2 regions of the Lysinibacillus sp. COL-1 genome follow, and region 2 is predicted to be linked to the other one. Evidence: riboswitches for the same ligand, from Rfam matches in the RefSeq annotation. Region 2 holds a riboswitch; the other holds the start of a gene.
The links. A riboswitch is a leader RNA that binds a small molecule or an ion and turns the genes downstream of it on or off. The one in region 2 is predicted to bind FMN.

Region 1 (9,360 bases), 350 kb from region 2:
ACTCAATTTCTTTGGCGACTGTAAATTTATCATAAATATGATCGCCTAGTGCATTACGAACAATGGTATCCATCTCTAATTCAATCAACGCATATTCTAATGAGGAAGGTAAGCTATCAATTCCGTTCAACTCTCGCTCTCCTGCTGTCATTTTATAAATATTACGATCTACTGCTGCAGGTGGCATTAAATCTTTCCGTATGCCATCAAGTCCAGATGCTAAAATAACAGCCATTGCTAAGTATGGATTTGCGGCTGGATCAACTGAACGCAATTCAATTCGAGTAGATAGTCCACGAGCTGCTGGAATACGAATTAGTGGTGAACGGTTTTGAGCAGACCACGCGACATAACAAGGAGCCTCATAGCCAGGCACTAGTCGTTTATAGGAATTAACAAGTGGATTCGTAATAGCGGTAAAGCCGTGTACATGCTTTATAATCCCTGCCATAAAACTACGTGCCGTTGCACTTAATTGTAAGTCTGCATGTTCATCATAGAAGGCATTTTTATCACCCTCGAATAATGATAGATTAAAATGCATTCCTGAGCCGTTTACACCGAATAATGGCTTTGGCATAAATGTTGCATGGAGACCATGCTGTGCAGCAATGGTTTTTACGACTAACTTAAACGTTTGTATGTTATCACATGCCTCAATGGCACTAGCATACTTAAAATCAATTTCATGCTGACCAGGTGCGACTTCATGATGGGAGGCTTCAATTTCAAAGCCCATTCCCTCTAACTCTAAAACGATATCACGACGACAATTCTCTCCCAAATCTGTCGGTGCTAAATCGAAGTAGCCTCCACTATCATTTAACTCTAGTGTTGGATGCCCCTTATCATCCAGTTTGAATAAGAAGAACTCTGGCTCTGGCCCTAAATTAAAGGAAGTAAAGCCTAACTCCTCCATTTCCTTTAAAACGCGTTTCAAATTGGAGCGCGGATCTCCTTCAAACGGCGTTCCATCTGGTCTGGCAATATCACAAATAAAACGAGCCACCTTGCCTTTCTCAGCAGTCCAAGGAAAAATCACGAATGTATCAAAGTCAGGCTTTAAATACATATCAGATTCCTCTATACGCACAAAACCTTCAATGGATGAACCATCAAACATGACTTTATTATCTAATGCTTTTTCTAACTGACTGACAGGGACTTCCACATTTTTGATTGTTCCTAATATATCCGTAAATTGTAGGCGAATAAATTTCACATTTTCTTCTTTTACTCGGCGTATAATATCTTCTTTTGTGTAATGTTTCACTCTTCACCACTCCAATGTAAATTTAGTTAACATACGTTTTTATAACTGTTCTTAAAATACATGAAAATTGAAATTCACGCAATAGATATGTGAGGTTTTATAACATAGTTTTTTTTAGAATATATTTATCTTGATTTTCGATGCATAAAAAAAGTGTATCCATTTCCACAATGGATACACTTTTTTTATTTTAATATTGTAATAGCATATTAATGAACACAACTAGAATAACGATCGGTACAACGACTAACATTAACATACGATATGTTGCATAATAGCCCTGCCCTAAGTGACTACCCATTAACAGTTCTTTCCTTACAAATTCCTTATCCACTATGTGGGCAATAAAAATAGCAATGAATAAATTTCCTAATGGCAGCATTATATTCGACACTAAAAAATCAGTGGCATCAAAAATACTTTTCTCAAAAATGGTTACATCCGATAAAACACTAGAAGAAAGTGCCGCTGGAATAGCCGCAATCAATACGACTACACCAAGTAAAAGCGTCCACATCGGACGAGATTTCTGACTATGTTCCATAAATGCCGCTACGATAATCTCATATAAACTAAATGATGACGTTAATGTAGCAAATAAAAATAGCAATAAAAACATCGCTAAAAATAATTCTCCAAACGGCATTTGACTAAAAGCTGTCGGCAGCACCATGAACAACAAGCCCGGTCCCGCGGCTGGCTCTAAATCAAAGGCAAACACAACAGGGAAGATTGCTAAACCCGCTAAAAATGATACAAGCACGGTTAAGAGCACAACAGAACCTGCTGAATTTGGAAGGCTGACATCTTTTTTTAGATAGGAACTATATGTAACAAGACAAGAAAATCCTACAGCTAATCCAAAGAATGATTGTCCTAACGCTTCTAATAATGCCCTACCAGTAATATTTGAGAAATCAGGCCATAAGAAGAATTTCACTCCCTCCATTGCGCCATCTAATGTGACAGCACGCACAACCAGAACAATGAACATCACAAAGAGTAACGGCATCATCCATTTATTCGCCTTTTCAATACCATTTTGTACACCTAATGAAATAACGAGTACGTTAGCTAATGTAAACAAAGCTAAACCTACTAGCGTAATCCAAGGTGTACCTATAATTTTTCCAAATAGTGCAGCTGGATCAATCGCAGGATCTATCACAGCACCAGCGACGCCTAGCCCGCTGTAAATAAAAATCCAACCTCCAACAACACTATAAAATGTTAATAATAAAAAACAACCTAGCACACCCATTCGGCCAATCCAAGCCCATCCTGGTTTTGTCGGAGCAACCTTTTTATACGCGGTTACCGCCTCCGATTGTGTACCACGCCCTAAAACATACTCGGACAATAGCATTGGCAACCCTATTAATAACGTAAATAACACAAAGATTAGGAAGAATGCACCTCCACCACTTTGCCCCGTTACATACGGTAGCTTCCAAATTGCTCCTAGTCCAATCGCAGCACCCGCTGATGCTAAAATAAATCCTAATTTACTAGACCACTGTCCCTTTTTTTCACTCATCTCTTCAAACTCCTCAAACTTTCTAAACTCCCCTCTATTCTACATGAAAATGTGTTCTTCGACTAGATTATAATAATAAAGCACTAGAGCACGAGCATTTTCTACTACTTTTTTCTAATTTTATTCGTCCCATCACTTCTTCCCACAAAAAAACCTCGAGCTAACTACTCGAGGTTTATGGTCCATTATTTTGCTATATACATAGAGCGCTGGCGGTCGATCCATTTGCGCATTGTAGTAAATAAAAACGCCATAATAGCTGTTAATAAAATACCTTTTACAATATTAAATGGTAAAATTCCAGCGACGATCATTTTATAAAGGGAGTCACCTACAACAGGTTCCATACCAAGGAAATATGTGTACATCGGTAAAAATATAACATAGTTCAAAACGCTCATTCCTACTGCCATCACGACTGTTCCTGTCGCTAAACCTCCAACAAGACCAGCAGTCGTTTTAAAACGATTAAAAATAAAGCTAACTGGCAAAATAAATAAAATGCCTGTTGTAAAGTTGGCAATATGCCCTACTGGCACACCTGTTGGCGTACCCGAGAAAATCCAATCCAACACATTTTTAAATAATTCTACTAAAATACCAGCTACAGGTCCCATTGTGATGGCCGCTATTAATGCAGGCATATCACTAAAGTCCACTTCCAAAAATGCTGGGAACGGCGGTATTGGGAAATTAAAAAGCATTAATAAAAACGAAATACTGCTCAGCATACCAATCGTAATAAACGATTGAAGTTTAACATTTTTCTTCATAGAAAACTCTCTCCTCTTTGCTGATTCAATCTCGCAAGAAGAAAGGTGACGATCTTTCAATTGTTAGCATGAAAAAACCCTTATGCATTAAAAAGCACAAGGGAGAAAGGCATGACGAATAAGCGTCAATCTAAACTATTTTTTGAGCACTATTTTAAAAGCCATACAAAAAAAGCGCTCGGTCATAGTTCATTTCATAACAATGAATGACGATCGTACCTCCATCTTCTCCCATCCAGACTGTAACTGTCGGCCTTGGAATTTCACCAAGTCAGCCATGCAAATAAATTTGCACAGGTCGCGGGCTAAAGAGTTTTGCCTAAACCATTCGAGTTAATGAATAAACATTAACGGTTTAGCACTCTATTACCGCCGGTCGGGATTTTCACCCTGCCCCGAAGATGAATCACTATTATTTTATACTACAGTTTTACTATAAAGAATTATCAACAAAAAGTAAATAGTTCTGCTCAAAAAACCTATTAGACTTGTATGCATTGTAAAAAAAATGGAGCATCCTCACCGAACAGGAATGCTCCATTTCTTATTGTTATTTTCTTTGACTAAGGCATATATTGCTTATTTGGCCCTACAGGCTTTGGTAAAAACATTTTTAAATCAAAGCCCTCCCAGCTTTCTTGGACAACATTATTTAGGCGTAATTGTTGGTCAAAGCTAGCAGCCGTTAACATCATGGCCTCAATCAGTTGTGTGGCACGAATCGGTTCCATTGATGTTAAATCAAGCGGAAGATCAAATGTAACGACTACGCCCTCTGCTTCCTCTGTCACCGTATATGATACGTTTTCAGGAACAACGGACACATAGACATCATCATTTTTATTTTTCATCAGTGTGAGCGCCTCTGTGACATTTGCAAATGTTTGACGGAAATCTGGTGATAAATATTCTGCACCTGTACCATCTTGATATATATAATAATTATAATGCTTGGCGTTCGTTAATGACATAGGTGGACTTGGCTCACCTTCTTGAGAAAACTCATAAGGTGTTCCATCTTCATTTTGAATCTCAACTTCTGTATATTCAGAATCAGAGAATGTATCCTCCAAAGTTCCTTTGTACTCATTGACAGTAGCAGAAGCAACATCATAGCTATTGTCCTTTGGTAGCACATGGACAAGCTTATCGTCCTTCTCCTTCAGCTCACCTTTGTAAGGATGGTAATCAGTAAATCCTTTAGCTTTCTCATCTATTTGAGGCGCGTATTTTTCATACATCTGTAAAGTAGAAGGTTTTTCTGTTCCAAAATCCGTTGCTACTCGCTCATTTGGTATCACATACGTCATTGGTACACTTTCCGCATCTCGCCCTGCTAAGCCAATACGGAAAACGACAGCATCTTTCACATCTTCCTCATAGACAGATGACCGTAAAGATAACATGCGCTCATGCTCTGCTACGATAGGAGATTGGAGTGCTTCGTCTTGCGTAGCAGCCTCCTTTGGAGAAAGATCTTCCTGTAAAGTAGAATAGGTAGCCGTATCGGCAGTACTAGCTTGATCTTTATGTCCAACATCATTATTCATGACCATTGAGCCTACAAGTATCGTTAACGCAAAAACTGCTGCAATGCTCATAAAAATTGGCATTTTACGAAGCTTAGATCGTGTTGTTCGTTCTTCTTGGATGGAGGAATTGCTTTGCTTTTGTTCATCCTCTTTTGGTTGTTGTATCGCTTCTTGAAGGTAACTGTTATCCTGCAAGCGAGCATCTGCCATTAACCGATTTAATATGTCCTCTTTTGAACGGTGGTCAGAAAGCTTAGGGGCATTGTTCAATACATGTTCAAGCTGCTCATCATCAAATGGCTTATGCGTCATTGCCGTTTCGCCTCCTGTTCTCTAATCGGCTGTAGCTGTTGCCTTAAAAATTTTATGGCTCGATGCTGGGTCGTTTTTACCTTAGCTTCTGTCCAATCTAATATTTGAGCAGTTTCTGCAATCGATAAATCCTGAAAATAGCGCATAATAATGACCATTTTTTGGTCGCCTGTACAGTTTTCCAGTGCTGACGCTACTTGCATAAATTCATCACTGGCCTGTAGCATATCTTCCGGTGATGGTGTGGTTGAATGGAGCTGTTCCGTTTCCCAGTCAAAGAAATCAAGTGAATGCTTCTGGCGTACAGCCTGCTTTCTAAAATGATCAATCGCTACATTTTTGGCAATAGCAAAAAGCCATGTTTTCTCACTACTATTACCTGCAAATTGATCATATGAGCGCAATACTCGTACATAAACTTCATGTGCTAAATCTTCAGCCAATGTACGGTTTTTTACTAAATATATTAAAAACTGGAACACGTCTTGGTGATATGCATCGTATAGTCGATGGAACACGGAGTCATTCAAAGCACTCCACCCCCGTTCTATAATATTTGTCGTCTTACATTCGTGAAAGTTACAGCCAATTAATAGCAATACATGTTATTAATCGAACGGTAAATAAAACGTGAAGGTCGTACCTTCTTTCAGCACACTGTCTACCATAATATTACCTGAGTGTGCCTTCACAATATTTCTCGCAATGGCTAAGCCGAGACCCGTACCACCTTTTGAACGGGTACGTGCCTTATCTGCTTTATAAAAACGTTCAAAGACATAAGGTAAGTCGTCATGAGGAATGCCGTGCCCTGTATCTTGAACAGATATTTTAGCGAATGTTGGTTCCTGCTCAACTTTTACAGTGACTGCTCCTTCATCCGTATGTCTAAGTGCATTATCTACTAGATTTGTGAGCACTTGTTCAATACGATCCTCATCGATATTAATCATGGCATCGTCATTAAATTCACTTTCAAACAATAGACGAACGTGTTTTTCCTTTGCAACCTGTGCAAATTTTTGAGTAATACGTTCGAATGTAGAATTAATCGGTAATTCATCTTTATACAGCGTCATATGTCCCGATTCCATGCGTGCTAAATCTAATAAATCTGTTACAAGACGCCCCATCCGCTTCGATTCATCATAAATGATTTTAGTAATCTCATTACGTTCTTCCTGATCCTGAATAAAATCATCATCCATTAATGCTTCAGAATATCCTTGCAGCATGGCAATTGGTGTCCGTAGCTCATGAGAGACATTGGCGATAAAATCGGATCGTAGTTTTTCTAAGCGATGTTGCTCAGTCATATCACGAATAACAGCCACAGCGCCACGTATCATGTCACCACTATAAAGAGGGCTAATAGTAAATGTATAGTAGTTACCATCCATTTCAATTTCCTCTTCTAGTTTATCCTCAAACATTAGCACATGATCAAGCATATGATACAGCTCTGGAGGAATAGGTTTAGCACTTTGTGAGCCTTTATTGACGAACCATTTTTGCATAAGTCGTTCAGCTGGTGGATTACTTAATAATATTGTAAGGTCACGGTTAAATGTAATAACTGCATCTGTCATAGATGTCAAAATATTTGAAAGTTGTTCATTTTCTTGATTGATGACCTCTAAGTTATGCTTTAATTGACGGCCCATTTGATTGAAGGCAACAGCAAGTTGACCAATTTCATCATTTTGAGTTGTTGGCATTTTCGCTTCAAAATTACCCTTCGCAATTTCAAAAGCCAACTCTCGCATTTTTCTAAGTGGTGACGTAATACGTGAGGAAAGGAAAAACGCGAAGAATGTCGTCAGCACAAATGCAATGAAAGCCGCCAAAAAAACAATTTTCGTTGTTTCCTTAGAGGTTTTATGTAGTGCATCTGGGCTTTGATAGATGAAGACAGCTCCGTGTACTGCATTTTCAACATTTAATGGGAAACCTAGCACGACATAAGATTCCATTTTTTCTTGATCTGTCGAAGAAGGCATCATCATTTCTTTTGTAATAGGTTCATCTGATTGAAATACTTCTCGAAACGATTTATTGGCTAAAATGGTCTCTTGTATTTCTTTTTTGTTGACACCCTCCTGCATGGCAAAGGATACTTCAACATGATTGATTGCAATTAATGCATTGGTTCCTGTAGGTAAGATATCTTTTAATAATTCCGAAGTAGATTCCGCTGTTTCATTGTCATCCACTATACTTGCTACTGTTGCAGCTGTTTGCCGTAAAGATATTTCGGCTTGCTGCATATGATAGTTTTGAAGAAATTCAAGCATCAATACCGTGAAAACAAATAATACAAATGAAACGAGAAGCAATATGGTTACCCATAGCTTCCCGACAACACTATTCCATATTCTATTCATTGACAACCTCAAATTTGTATCCAACGCCCCAAACCGTCACAATCATTTTAGCAGCGTTTTCAGAAACTCGGTTGAGCTTTTCACGTAAACGTTTTACGTGTGTGTCAACTGTACGTAAATCACCAAAGAAGTCATAATGCCAAACCTCTTTTAGTAATTGTTCACGGTCAAATACTTTGTCTGGCGATTTTGCTAAGAAGTATAGTAATTCATACTCTTTCGGTGTTAAATTAACCTCAATGCCCTCTGCCGTTACACGGTGTGCATCATGATCGATCATTAAATGCTGGAACACTACTAAATCTTTTGAAGAAGAGGCATTTGTCGTTGGTGAGAAAGCCTGTGAACGACGTAAAATAGCCTTCACACGTAACACAACCTCACGAGGACTAAATGGCTTTACAATATAGTCATCTGCGCCAAGCTCAAAGCCTTGTACACGATTCGCTTCCTCGCCCTTTGCAGTTAATAAAATAATCGGTGTTGCTGCGCGTTCTCGAATTTCCGCACACACTTCTAGCCCGTCTTTTTCAGGCATCATAATATCAAGTAAAATACAGTGATACTCTTTTTCTAAAGATTTTTCGATCGCTTGTTCACCATTTTCTGCCTCGTCAACAAGGTATCCTTCTCGCTCTAGGTACATTTTTAATAATCGGCGAATACGATCCTCGTCGTCTACTACTAATACTGAAATATTTTCTGACACTTTCACGATCCCTCTCTTCCAATCTTTCTCTAACTTCTATTGTACATGGTGTGACACATATTGAAAAGAAAAGAAAGCCTCTTCGCCACAGCGAAAAGGCTTGTTATTTTACAAGTTACGCGTAAGAGTGTAAACCTGCAAGAATTAAGTTAACAGCAATTAGGTTAAATAAAATAATTCCGAAACCAATTAATGCCAACCAAGCAGATTTTCGACCTTCCCAGCCTTTTGATAGACGTAAATGTAGGAATGCTGCATAGAATAACCATGTAATAAGAGCCCATACTTCTTTTGGATCCCAACCCCAGAAACGACTCCAAGCAATTTGTGCCCAAATCATCGCAAAAATTAAAGCACCTAGGGTAAATACAGGGAATCCTATCAGCACCGAACGATAACCAACTTCATCTAATAATTGCAAATTAACGCGTTTAACAAGTGGTTGGAAAATGGCACTAATTCGACGACGAGCGATTAAACGAATTAATAAATACAAGATTGATCCTACCAATAATGACCAAAAGACAGTTGTTAATTTTTTGGCATTAATTAATGCAGGCATTTCTACTAACGGTGACATACCATGTTCTTCAACTGCTTCATATTCATTCATACCGAAAATTGGCGGTAAATTGTAAATGATTTTACGAGTAGTTCCTTCTTTATCCACATAATTATAGCTAGACTCATAATCCATAGCACCGAATGTAGATGTCACTGCGACAAAACCAACTACAACTACAAGACAGTACATCACGGCTTCTAACCAAAAACGTTGTTTAGAAGGCTTTGTTAAATCAACTACTTTTAATAAATAAATGAGCCCTGCTACAGCACTAA
Region 2 (9,360 bases):
AATCTTCCGCTAATAGATCACATACTGTAGGTGTGAACATTGTATAGCCCTCACCACGAACGTTAATTAAAAAATAAGGATTCAATGTCTCGCCATCATGCTGGCTTTGACCAACCAGCTTCACATATAGCTCAGCACCACCCCAGCCATTGCGAATTACTTTTTCTCCTGCTTTTAAGCGTGGTAATACTTCTTCAAAAGTCATCTCATTCATCCTTTATTTCCATTCTTTATCGCATTAGTATACTGGATTTTTAGGAGGTTGGCAACCATGCCTAGAATCTCCTTGTCATCTGTACCTGCTCTGTTGTCACCTTAAGCCCATTCTTTAATAAATAGCTTGTTGCTGGATTGCTTGCTAAAAAGTTCACTGTCGTTATCTGAACTTTATGTGTTGTGACGCTGGCTAAAAATTGCGGTATTAAATCTATATGACTTTCTGCTAGGATCACCAATTGATAGAGTAGAATACGTTCCATCTCACCGCTGTCATTCCACACGGTTTTGTATAGCATATAGCCTAGGGCTTCATTGTTGTCATTATAGAAAACCTTGGCTTCCCCCTGCTTCACACTCTGCCAGCCACACTGCCAAGGAACATCTTCCTGATAAAAAGAGAGATATGCTAGCTGCTCAGGGCGAATGGTTGCAACGTGAATGGCGGCTGTAGGCTCTACGTTCGCTCCATATTCGCCACTTAAAAATAATAATGAAGAAGCAACCTCATAGCCATATTTTTCATACAAAGCAATAGCTACCTGATTTTCTTTAATTGCCTCCAGCGTAGCGATTTCTACATGTTCTCTTTTATAGATAGCTAAGGTTTCCTCTATTAATAAACGTGAGATGCCTTTACCACGATAGGCTGGGAAAATACCTGTACCACCGTTCCAAGCTGTTTTCTTGCCATTTATGATACGGAAACCGTTCATAACAATCGCAATCGGTTCATCTTGGTCAAAAATGACAATGGAATGTTTAGGAGACAGCCCCTCCCCAACCAGTCGATGTAAAAACATTTCGGCCGTCATATGGATATCCACAAAATAGCCTTCGAAGCCTTTGTTCCATGCTTTCAATACTTCCTCTAATGTGCATTGTTCAACTGTTTTGACCTTCATATTTTCCCTCTTCTCAAATGGAATCTAATGTCGCTAAATCTTCTAAGGTTAGTTTTTTCACGATATCATACCCACGCCCTGGACCTTTAGGCTTGATGACAACCGTCCCCATATTCGAAAGGATGCCAAGGCCCATGTCTCTCGGAAAGCTATGACCAATCATTACATTATTCATGCCTTGTGATGGTTTTATTTCCAGCTTGGATGTCAGTGTCGTTAAAATGCTAGTTTGCTCAGCACTGGTAAGATTGCCACCTAACATGAAGATCTCAAACAAAAAAGGGTCAATTTGTACACCGTTAGTTGGAAATGCAAGTAGAGCCGTTTCCTTTGTTCGACAGAACGGACTTGCTGTAATGGGCGAAAGGATGGGAATTTGCCAATAACGCAGCATTTGACCATAGTAAACAGCCTCCCTACGACCATGCTCTGATAGGTTTCTTTGATAGCGGCAACTGTGAAACGTGCCATATGCCTGATCTACACCAACTGTGGCCGTTCCATGCCTTGCATATAAATGAAGCCCACCCTTTCTCAATAACGTCAGGAGATCCTTTTCCATTTTTTTCATCCCCTTCATCATAACACTTTCTATTTTGTAATGTATGTCTAACAAATAGAAAAAAGCTCCCTACAATTTGTAGGAAGCTATTTTCAGTTATTTAATGGGAATATGGACAATAGCAGTTGTTTCTAAATGTTTCGATGAGTCGATTGAAATATGACCATTGTATTTATGGACAATTTCTTTCACAATAAATAACCCTTGTCCTCTTATGCGACCCTGCTCATGCCTTTTCGTTGAAAACCCTTGCTTAAATATGTGGTCAGCATCCACAATATTTGGCCCTGTATTAGTAATTTTAAATTCATACTGTACTTCATCAGCTGTACAGCAAATCATAATTTTACGTTGTCCTTCAGGTAATTCAACCGCAGCATCAATGGCATTATCAATTAAATTGGATAGAATCTTGATTAAATCTGTCGTTTTAATCTTATTAAAGTCATTTTGAGAAATGGTAAAGTCCATATCAATATTATGATTTTGAGCGGTTAATTTTTTCGTTTGTAATAAGATGGACAGACCTGGGTGGTCAATATTTAATTTTAAAGACTTAATCGCTTGAACTTCTTTAGATAGTGAAGACAAATATTGTTTTGCTTGCTCTGTTTTTTCTAATTGTAAAAGACCATGTAACACTTGAATATGATTAGTGAAATCATGACGTAATGATGATACCGAAGTAATCAAAGTTTTAATTTCTGCTTGATATGTGTCCTCTGTAGCGCCGACTTCTTTCGCTACCTCTTTTTGATACCATCGTTGTAAAAATAAAAAAGAACCAATGACAATTAAAATAAATACACCATTAAAAATAAAAATAAATAAATTGTCTTCAATGACTTTTCCCTTAATGCCATTTAATGTGTCTGCGCTGATATCAATGCCTAGATACCCAATAATTTTACCATTCTCATCTTTGATAGGTGTACCAACCGATAAATAAGAACCATGTACAGAATCATGAATCACCTCTGTAACATAGGTTTCACCTTTGTAGGCTTTTGCCACTTGCTTTGCTGGGACAGTACAAACCTCTCCTATATCAAAGCCTTTTTTCAGTTCATTTGGCAGCCCCATAATCATCGCACTTGATACTTCTGGATTATCCACCTTCAACGTATAAACAAACAATGCACCTAGTTTTACTCTGGCATCATTTAAATAGCTTCTTACTTCCCAATAATAATCATTCTTCTGTGGATTCTTCAAAAACTGCTGATAAGCAGCTGTATCAATAGAAGAAGCAATGGAATTGGCAGCCTCTAAGCTTTGATTGGCAATTGACTCTTCAACGGTCTTTTTAATTTTCACATAGGATGTAATGATGTTTAAACTTGTAAACAAACATAATAAAAGCGTTGATAGAATTAATATTAGTTTTATTTTTCGATTTTTCATATAAAACGGGACTTCCTCACCTATAAATATTCTGGAATATCATTATATAATAATTAACTCTATTTTTTGTTTGTAAAGTGAACATTTCTTGATTATCCTACAGAAATGAAAACAGAAAATCCATTTTACTTGAACTCTACTAAAATTACACACCGTAACCAATAGTTTAATAATCCTTTACAAGAAAGTAAACTAAAAAGGTAACTAATAACATTTTATGTCTCATTTCCTATCCTACAGGCTAATGTAATACCTTCCTAAAGCAAAAGTCACAAAAAAGATCAGGTACCTACTACAATACCTGATCTTCAATGAAATTTGTTTATTTTTTATTCGAAGTACGTGTTCGATCCTGTGGCTTTAAAAAGGAAGGTCGTCTACTGTAGCCCTTTGATGAAAGTCTTAATAATGATTTTTTTAGATTTTCCTTCTTCAAATGTGCACTAAAATTTAAATAGGGTACACCTAGCACACGCATATTCGCTGCGTATAAGATGATGAAAAATACTGCAATAAAAAAACCAAATAATCCAAAAAAGGCAGAGGCTATAATAATGATTAATCGAAAAATACTCATGGCTGTTACAAATGATTGGTTAACCAATGTAAAAGCCGCAATACTCGAAATTGCAATGACAACAATCATTGAAGGGCTCGTAACGCCAGCTTTTATCGCTGCATCTCCGATAATTAAACCTCCCACAACACTAATTGATCCACTAATTGCACTCGGAAGACGTAAGTTGGCTTCACGAAACAATTCAAACATAAATAGCATCATTAGTATTTCAAGAATCGTTGGGAATGGCAGTCCCGTTCTCGACTCAACAACTGTTGCTAGAAGAAGAAAAGGAAGTTGTTCTTGATGATACGTAGTCAGCGCAAGCCAAAAGCCTGGTGTTAGCATACTAATTAATATCCCAACAATACGAAGCAATCTTTCCATTGAACTGACAATGACAGGAAAATCATTATCCTCACCCGATTTAAAGAGCAACATTATATTCGTAGGTGTGATCAATGCGTAGGAAACACCATCAATCATTATTAGTATTCTTCCCCTAATTAATGCCTGCATAGCAAAATCCGGTCTCCCGGTATAATCATGCCTGGGCAGTACTTTGGCTGTTTGTTCAATTGCTTCCATCAATAAATCACCATTGACAACAATATCCGTATCAATCTTTTGTAATTGTAGACGGATTTGTTCTAGCATATTTAAATTCACAATGTCATCCATATAGAGTACCGCTACAGTGGTTTTGGAACGTCTCCCAATTTCTAATGTTTCTACACTAAAAGAATTAGTGGGCAACCGCTTTCTTAATAAAGCAATATTAATAAAAACATCTTCTATAAAGTCATCTCTTGGCCCTTTGACCACTAATTCTAGCGATGTTTCTCCGGGCTCTCGATTCGGTTTTTTAGAAATATCACTAGAAAATAGTAATTGATTTTCTTCAAAATACAATAATACATGCCCTTTATAGACTCTTGTTATGGCATCCTCTTGCGTTAAAACCTTTTGTAAATAGGGAATGTGTAAATGCTGGTCGATTTGTTCCTCTAACATGTCATCAGCGACATCACTTAATAAGGATTGGACTCGCTGAACAACTACCGTCTGAAGTATTTGTTCGTTGATCATTGCATCACAAGTTATCAAATGTACTGTATATTGCTGAAATTTATATTGTTGAAAAATCACATCAGCAGAGCGTTGAAATAGTGATTTCAACATTTTCAAATTGATCATTTGTTCCATTGATGAAATACTTCTCATCTCCTACTGAGCCATCTCCAGATTAGTACATTTATGAAAAACGATTACCTTCAATAAATACACTTAAGCATATTTTTCCCATGGATGTGCAAAATATTCAAAGAAACATTTGGTCATTATCCAATCATTTTCTTTAGATTAGCCATCTCAATGGCAGACATGGCAGCATCGTATCCTTTATTACCAGATTTTGTACCAGCACGTTCAATCGCCTGCTCAATATTTTCCGTCGTCACAATACCGAAAATAACAGGTACATTGGTTGATAACGATACATTGGCAATACCTTTTGCTGACTCATTACAAACATAATCATAGTGTGTTGTGGAGCCGCGAATAACCGTACCTAAACCAATAATGGCATCATAGTTCTTTGTTTCTGCTAGTTGTTTCGCAATAAAAGGAACTTCAAAAGCTCCTGGAACCCAAGCAACATCAATAGACGCTTCATCAACACCATGTCGTGTTAAGCCGTCCATTGCACCGTCCAATAATTTGCTTGTGATGAATTCATTAAATCGACCTACCACAACTGCAATTTTTAAACCCGTTCCAATTAATTGTGCTTCAAATGTTTGACCCATTGTTCTTTCTCCTTTTTAAATAGAAATTTTATTTTCAGTTGTCAGCAATTGACTGCGGTATGCTACAAGTGCCTCTATTGATATCATTTTCAAGTCATGCTGTGCTGCGTACTTTATCAATTCCTCAAAGCGTAGCATATGACCATCATCGCCCATGATCTCGCAAATAACACCCACTGGCACACTATGACAAAGCTTTGCCAAATCGACAGTCGCCTCCGTATGCCCTCTTCGCTCTAAAACACCATTATCTTTGGCAATGAGCGGAAAAACATGACCAGGTCGACGAAACTCAATCGGCTTTGCTTGCTTTTCAATCATTTTTTGTATCGTAAATGCTCGTTCATAGGCACTAATTCCTGTCGTTGTATCCTCATGGTCGATACTTACGGTAAACGCTGTTTGGTGATTATCCGTATTGTGCTGAACCATCGGATGTAAATCTAGCTGTTGTGCAAGCTGCTGTGAAATCGGTGTACAAATTAATCCTCTACCATAGGTTGCCATAAAGTTTATAGTTGCTGGTGTCATGAATTCAGCGAGTGCCAGAAGATCTCCTTCATTTTCCCGATCCTCGTCATCAACCACTACAATCATTTTGCCTTGCTTTAAATCCTCAATGGCCTCTTCAATTGCATATAGCACTTTTGTCATCTCCTCGTTCAGTTTGTTAAAAACCATGTTGTGCTAAGTAATCTCTCGTAATGATTGGTGTTGCTTGCCCTTTTTTCAGGTGCTGTACAATATATTTACCAACTAAATCTGTTTCGATATTCACAATCGCTCCAGCCTTCTTCATGCCTAATACGGTTTCTTTGTACGTATGGGGAATTAGTGAAATCGTGACACTGTTCGTGTCAACATGGAAAAGGGTTAAGCTTGTGCCATCAATCGTAATAGAACCCTTTGGAATGCAAAATTTGGTTAGTTCCTCTGACAATTCGATATCGATATAGACTGCGTTGGCTACTGGACGTTTTCGCAAAATTTTACCGACCCCATCCACATGTCCAGCAACAAAATGACCGCCAAATCGCCCATTAGCAGGCATGGCACGCTCTAAATTCACGGAATCCCCTACCACGAGCTGCTGTAAATTGGTTGCGTTGACTGTTTCAGGCATCACATCCATCGTAAGCATCTGTTCCGTAAAATATGTCACCGTTAAACAAACACCATTAACCGCGATACTATCTCCAAGCTTGACATCTTCTGCTATTTTGGCTGATTGAACTGTTATTTTCATACTGTCCCTATCGCTTTGCATGGCTTTTAAAATGCCAATATCCTCTACAAGCCCTGTAAACATTCCATCACCTACTTTTCATTGATTTAGGTTTCTATCCTTCACTTTTGAAGTCTTATCCATCAGTTTCGAAGGTCTATCCGTCACTTCTCTAGTTTTATCCGTCTCCTCCTTCTCTAGCTATCGATAAAAAACAAAAACCCCTTTCAGCAAAGGGGTTTGGGAGTAATAAGACATCAACAAATAAGCCTAATTGAAAACTATTTTTTCCATAGACTGTCATCTCATTTGTTCTTCTCCCATCCAGACTATAACTGTCGGTTTTGGATTTGCACCAAATCAGCTTGCGCTCACGGACTTTGAATTACTTCATCACCGCCGATTGGGAATTTCACCCTACCCCGAAGAACATCTTCTATTCGATTGGCACTAAATAAAAAACTTCCCAACAAGCTTGTGGGAAGTAGTGTAATAAATGCATAGGCAAATAAACCTTCTAAATTACAATCAATTTAAAAAGCTCGCATTTTTACCCTTCTCCCATCCAGACTATAACTGTCGGTTTTGGATTTGCACCAAATCAGCTTGCGCTCACGGACTTTGAATTACTTCATCACCGCCGATCGGGAATTTCACCCTACCCTGAAGGATTTTTTATTTAGCTAATATTACGATAACACTATTTTATTCTATTATCCATCCTTCTTTTTAAAAATTTTTCAAAAAGAATTATAGCAGATCAACAATGCATCCAGGTTTTTCGCGTTTGTGACGTCCGCCTGAGGCATTGAGGCAACATGCAATATTATTGCCACAGGAGGCGGCGTTTTTTGATGGTGTTATCAGGTGTTTAATCACTCGTCAGCAAGGGAGTCTTCAGCTTAATATAACAATGACTTGATAAATGTAAACGAAATCATTAAACTGATAACATTTAAACTGTGCATGGAACTTCCCTTTCACTAAAACGTTCCTTTACAAGTGACAATTCAGTCCAGCACTTTGGAGGTCATTTACTTGCTATTTTTTAAAAACATCCCATTGAAGCAAGGTATTTTCTATGCCTTATTAATGCTCTGCTGCGTGCTTTCGATTGTGTTCGTTCATCATAATGAATCATTTTATGATCGACCGATTGCTGAGGTGATAAAAGCTGATGTAGCAGAATCAGAACCAATGACAGATATGTATGATAATGATGATTATTTATTTACACAGCATATTACAGCCGTGATACAAAATGGACCACATAAAGGGCAATCCATCCATTTGACGAATGACTATTCCGCCTCTGGAGCTTTCGATCAAGAATACCGTGTGGGCAATGAAATCTTTGTCTCCATAGATAATCACGCATCACAGTCAGGGCTAACTGGGACCATTCTCGATTTAAAACGAGATCAAACCCTTCTCATGATTGCGTGGATTTTTATTTTTGTCTTACTCCTTATAGGAAAAAGACAAGGCTTGTTTTCCATCATTAGTTTAATTGTCAATGCATTGATTTTATCATTCGCGTTAGATTTATATGTGAAACATGGTAACCTGAGCTTGTTAGTCATCAGTGGTATTTGCGCTCTTCTATTTACGATCATTTCGTTGTTACTGATTAGCGGCTTGAACACGAAAACGTATGCAGCTATTGTGTCTACACTTTTAGGAACCGTTATGGCACTCATCATTAGCTCTGTCGTGATGTGGTTAACTGGTGAAAACGGTCTTCGCTATGAAGAAATGCAATTTTTAACACGCCCCTATCGTACAGTCTTTATGGCTGGCTTATTTATTGGCTCACTTGGGGCTGTCATGGATGTCTCTATTACGATGGCTTCTTCAATCTTTGCTTTATATGAACAAGACCCTACTATTTCTGTGAAGGCACTTAAATCTTCAGGGCATGAAATCGGGAAAGATATTATGGGCACCATTACGAGTATTTTGTTCTTTGCCTACCTTTGTGGCTCCATACCGATGGTTATTCTCTATTTGAAAAATTCTTCTACTTTAGGACTCACGCTGTCCTTGAATCTTTCTTTAGAATTAGCTCGCGCCTTAGCAGGTGGTATTGGGGTTGTCCTCACGATTCCGATCAGTCAGTATACTGCTCTATTTTTCATTAATCGAAAGAGGGTTCAAGAATGAATGTAATTGTGTTATTAGCTTTTATTTTATGTCTATTGATGGTCGCAATTGGCGGGAAGCAAGGTGTACGTTCGTTTCTTTCTTTATTCCTAAATTTCGGTGTGCTCTTTGTGACGATCTTTTTAATGACCAACCCTAAAAATAGCCCCATCATCTTAACGTTCGTTGCCTGTACAATTATTAGTTGTATTAGCCTTTTCTATATCAATAAAACAAACAGTAAAACCATTACAGCATTTATCTCCACTATGGTGACGATTGTTGTCTTACTTCTTTTTATTACATTTGTAACGAAAAAGTTGATGATTCAAGGATTTGGTGAAGAATCAACAGAAGAAATAAGCATCTTTTCCCTTTATATTGGTGTTGATTTTGTGCAGATTGGTGCCTCCGTCATTATTATGAGTACGATTGGAGCAATTATGGATGTCGCTATTTCCATTGCTACTTCCATGCATGAGATTTTTTATCGTAACCCTTCGATTAGTAGAAAGAAATTATTTACATCCGGCTTAAAT

Region 1: linked by a shared signal. The riboswitch ahead of AC6BKE_RS13310 (ECF transporter S component) and the one ahead of ribE (riboflavin synthase) in region 2 are both predicted to bind FMN.

What each region holds. Positions count from the first base shown of each region.
Region 1 is NZ_JCAWSJ010000004.1:1,044,086-1,053,445, reverse strand. It holds gene glnA (type I glutamate--ammonia ligase) at 1-1,273, opposite strand, end outside; gene AC6BKE_RS13315 (sodium-dependent transporter) at 1,464-2,810, opposite strand; gene AC6BKE_RS13310 (ECF transporter S component) at 2,996-3,583, opposite strand; FMN riboswitch at 3,803-3,990, opposite strand; gene AC6BKE_RS13305 (RsiX family anti-sigma factor) at 4,147-5,427, opposite strand; gene sigX (RNA polymerase sigma factor SigX) at 5,424-5,957, opposite strand; gene AC6BKE_RS13295 (ATP-binding protein) at 6,036-7,811, opposite strand; gene AC6BKE_RS13290 (response regulator transcription factor) at 7,804-8,520, opposite strand; gene ccsB (c-type cytochrome biogenesis protein CcsB) at 8,636-9,360, opposite strand, start outside.
Region 2 is NZ_JCAWSJ010000004.1:1,394,728-1,404,087, reverse strand. It holds gene AC6BKE_RS15120 (DUF2829 domain-containing protein) at 1-205, opposite strand, end outside; gene AC6BKE_RS15115 (GNAT family N-acetyltransferase) at 276-1,121, opposite strand; gene AC6BKE_RS15110 (histidine phosphatase family protein) at 1,135-1,683, opposite strand; gene AC6BKE_RS15105 (ATP-binding protein) at 1,780-3,087, opposite strand; gene AC6BKE_RS15100 (spore germination protein) at 3,410-4,852, opposite strand; gene ribH (6,7-dimethyl-8-ribityllumazine synthase) at 4,987-5,454, opposite strand; partial or broken gene ribB (3,4-dihydroxy-2-butanone-4-phosphate synthase) at 5,473-6,099, opposite strand; gene ribE (riboflavin synthase) at 6,125-6,763, opposite strand; FMN riboswitch at 6,988-7,113, opposite strand; FMN riboswitch at 7,229-7,354, opposite strand; gene AC6BKE_RS15080 (YibE/F family protein) at 7,772-8,842, shown strand; gene AC6BKE_RS15075 (YibE/F family protein) at 8,839-9,360, shown strand, end outside.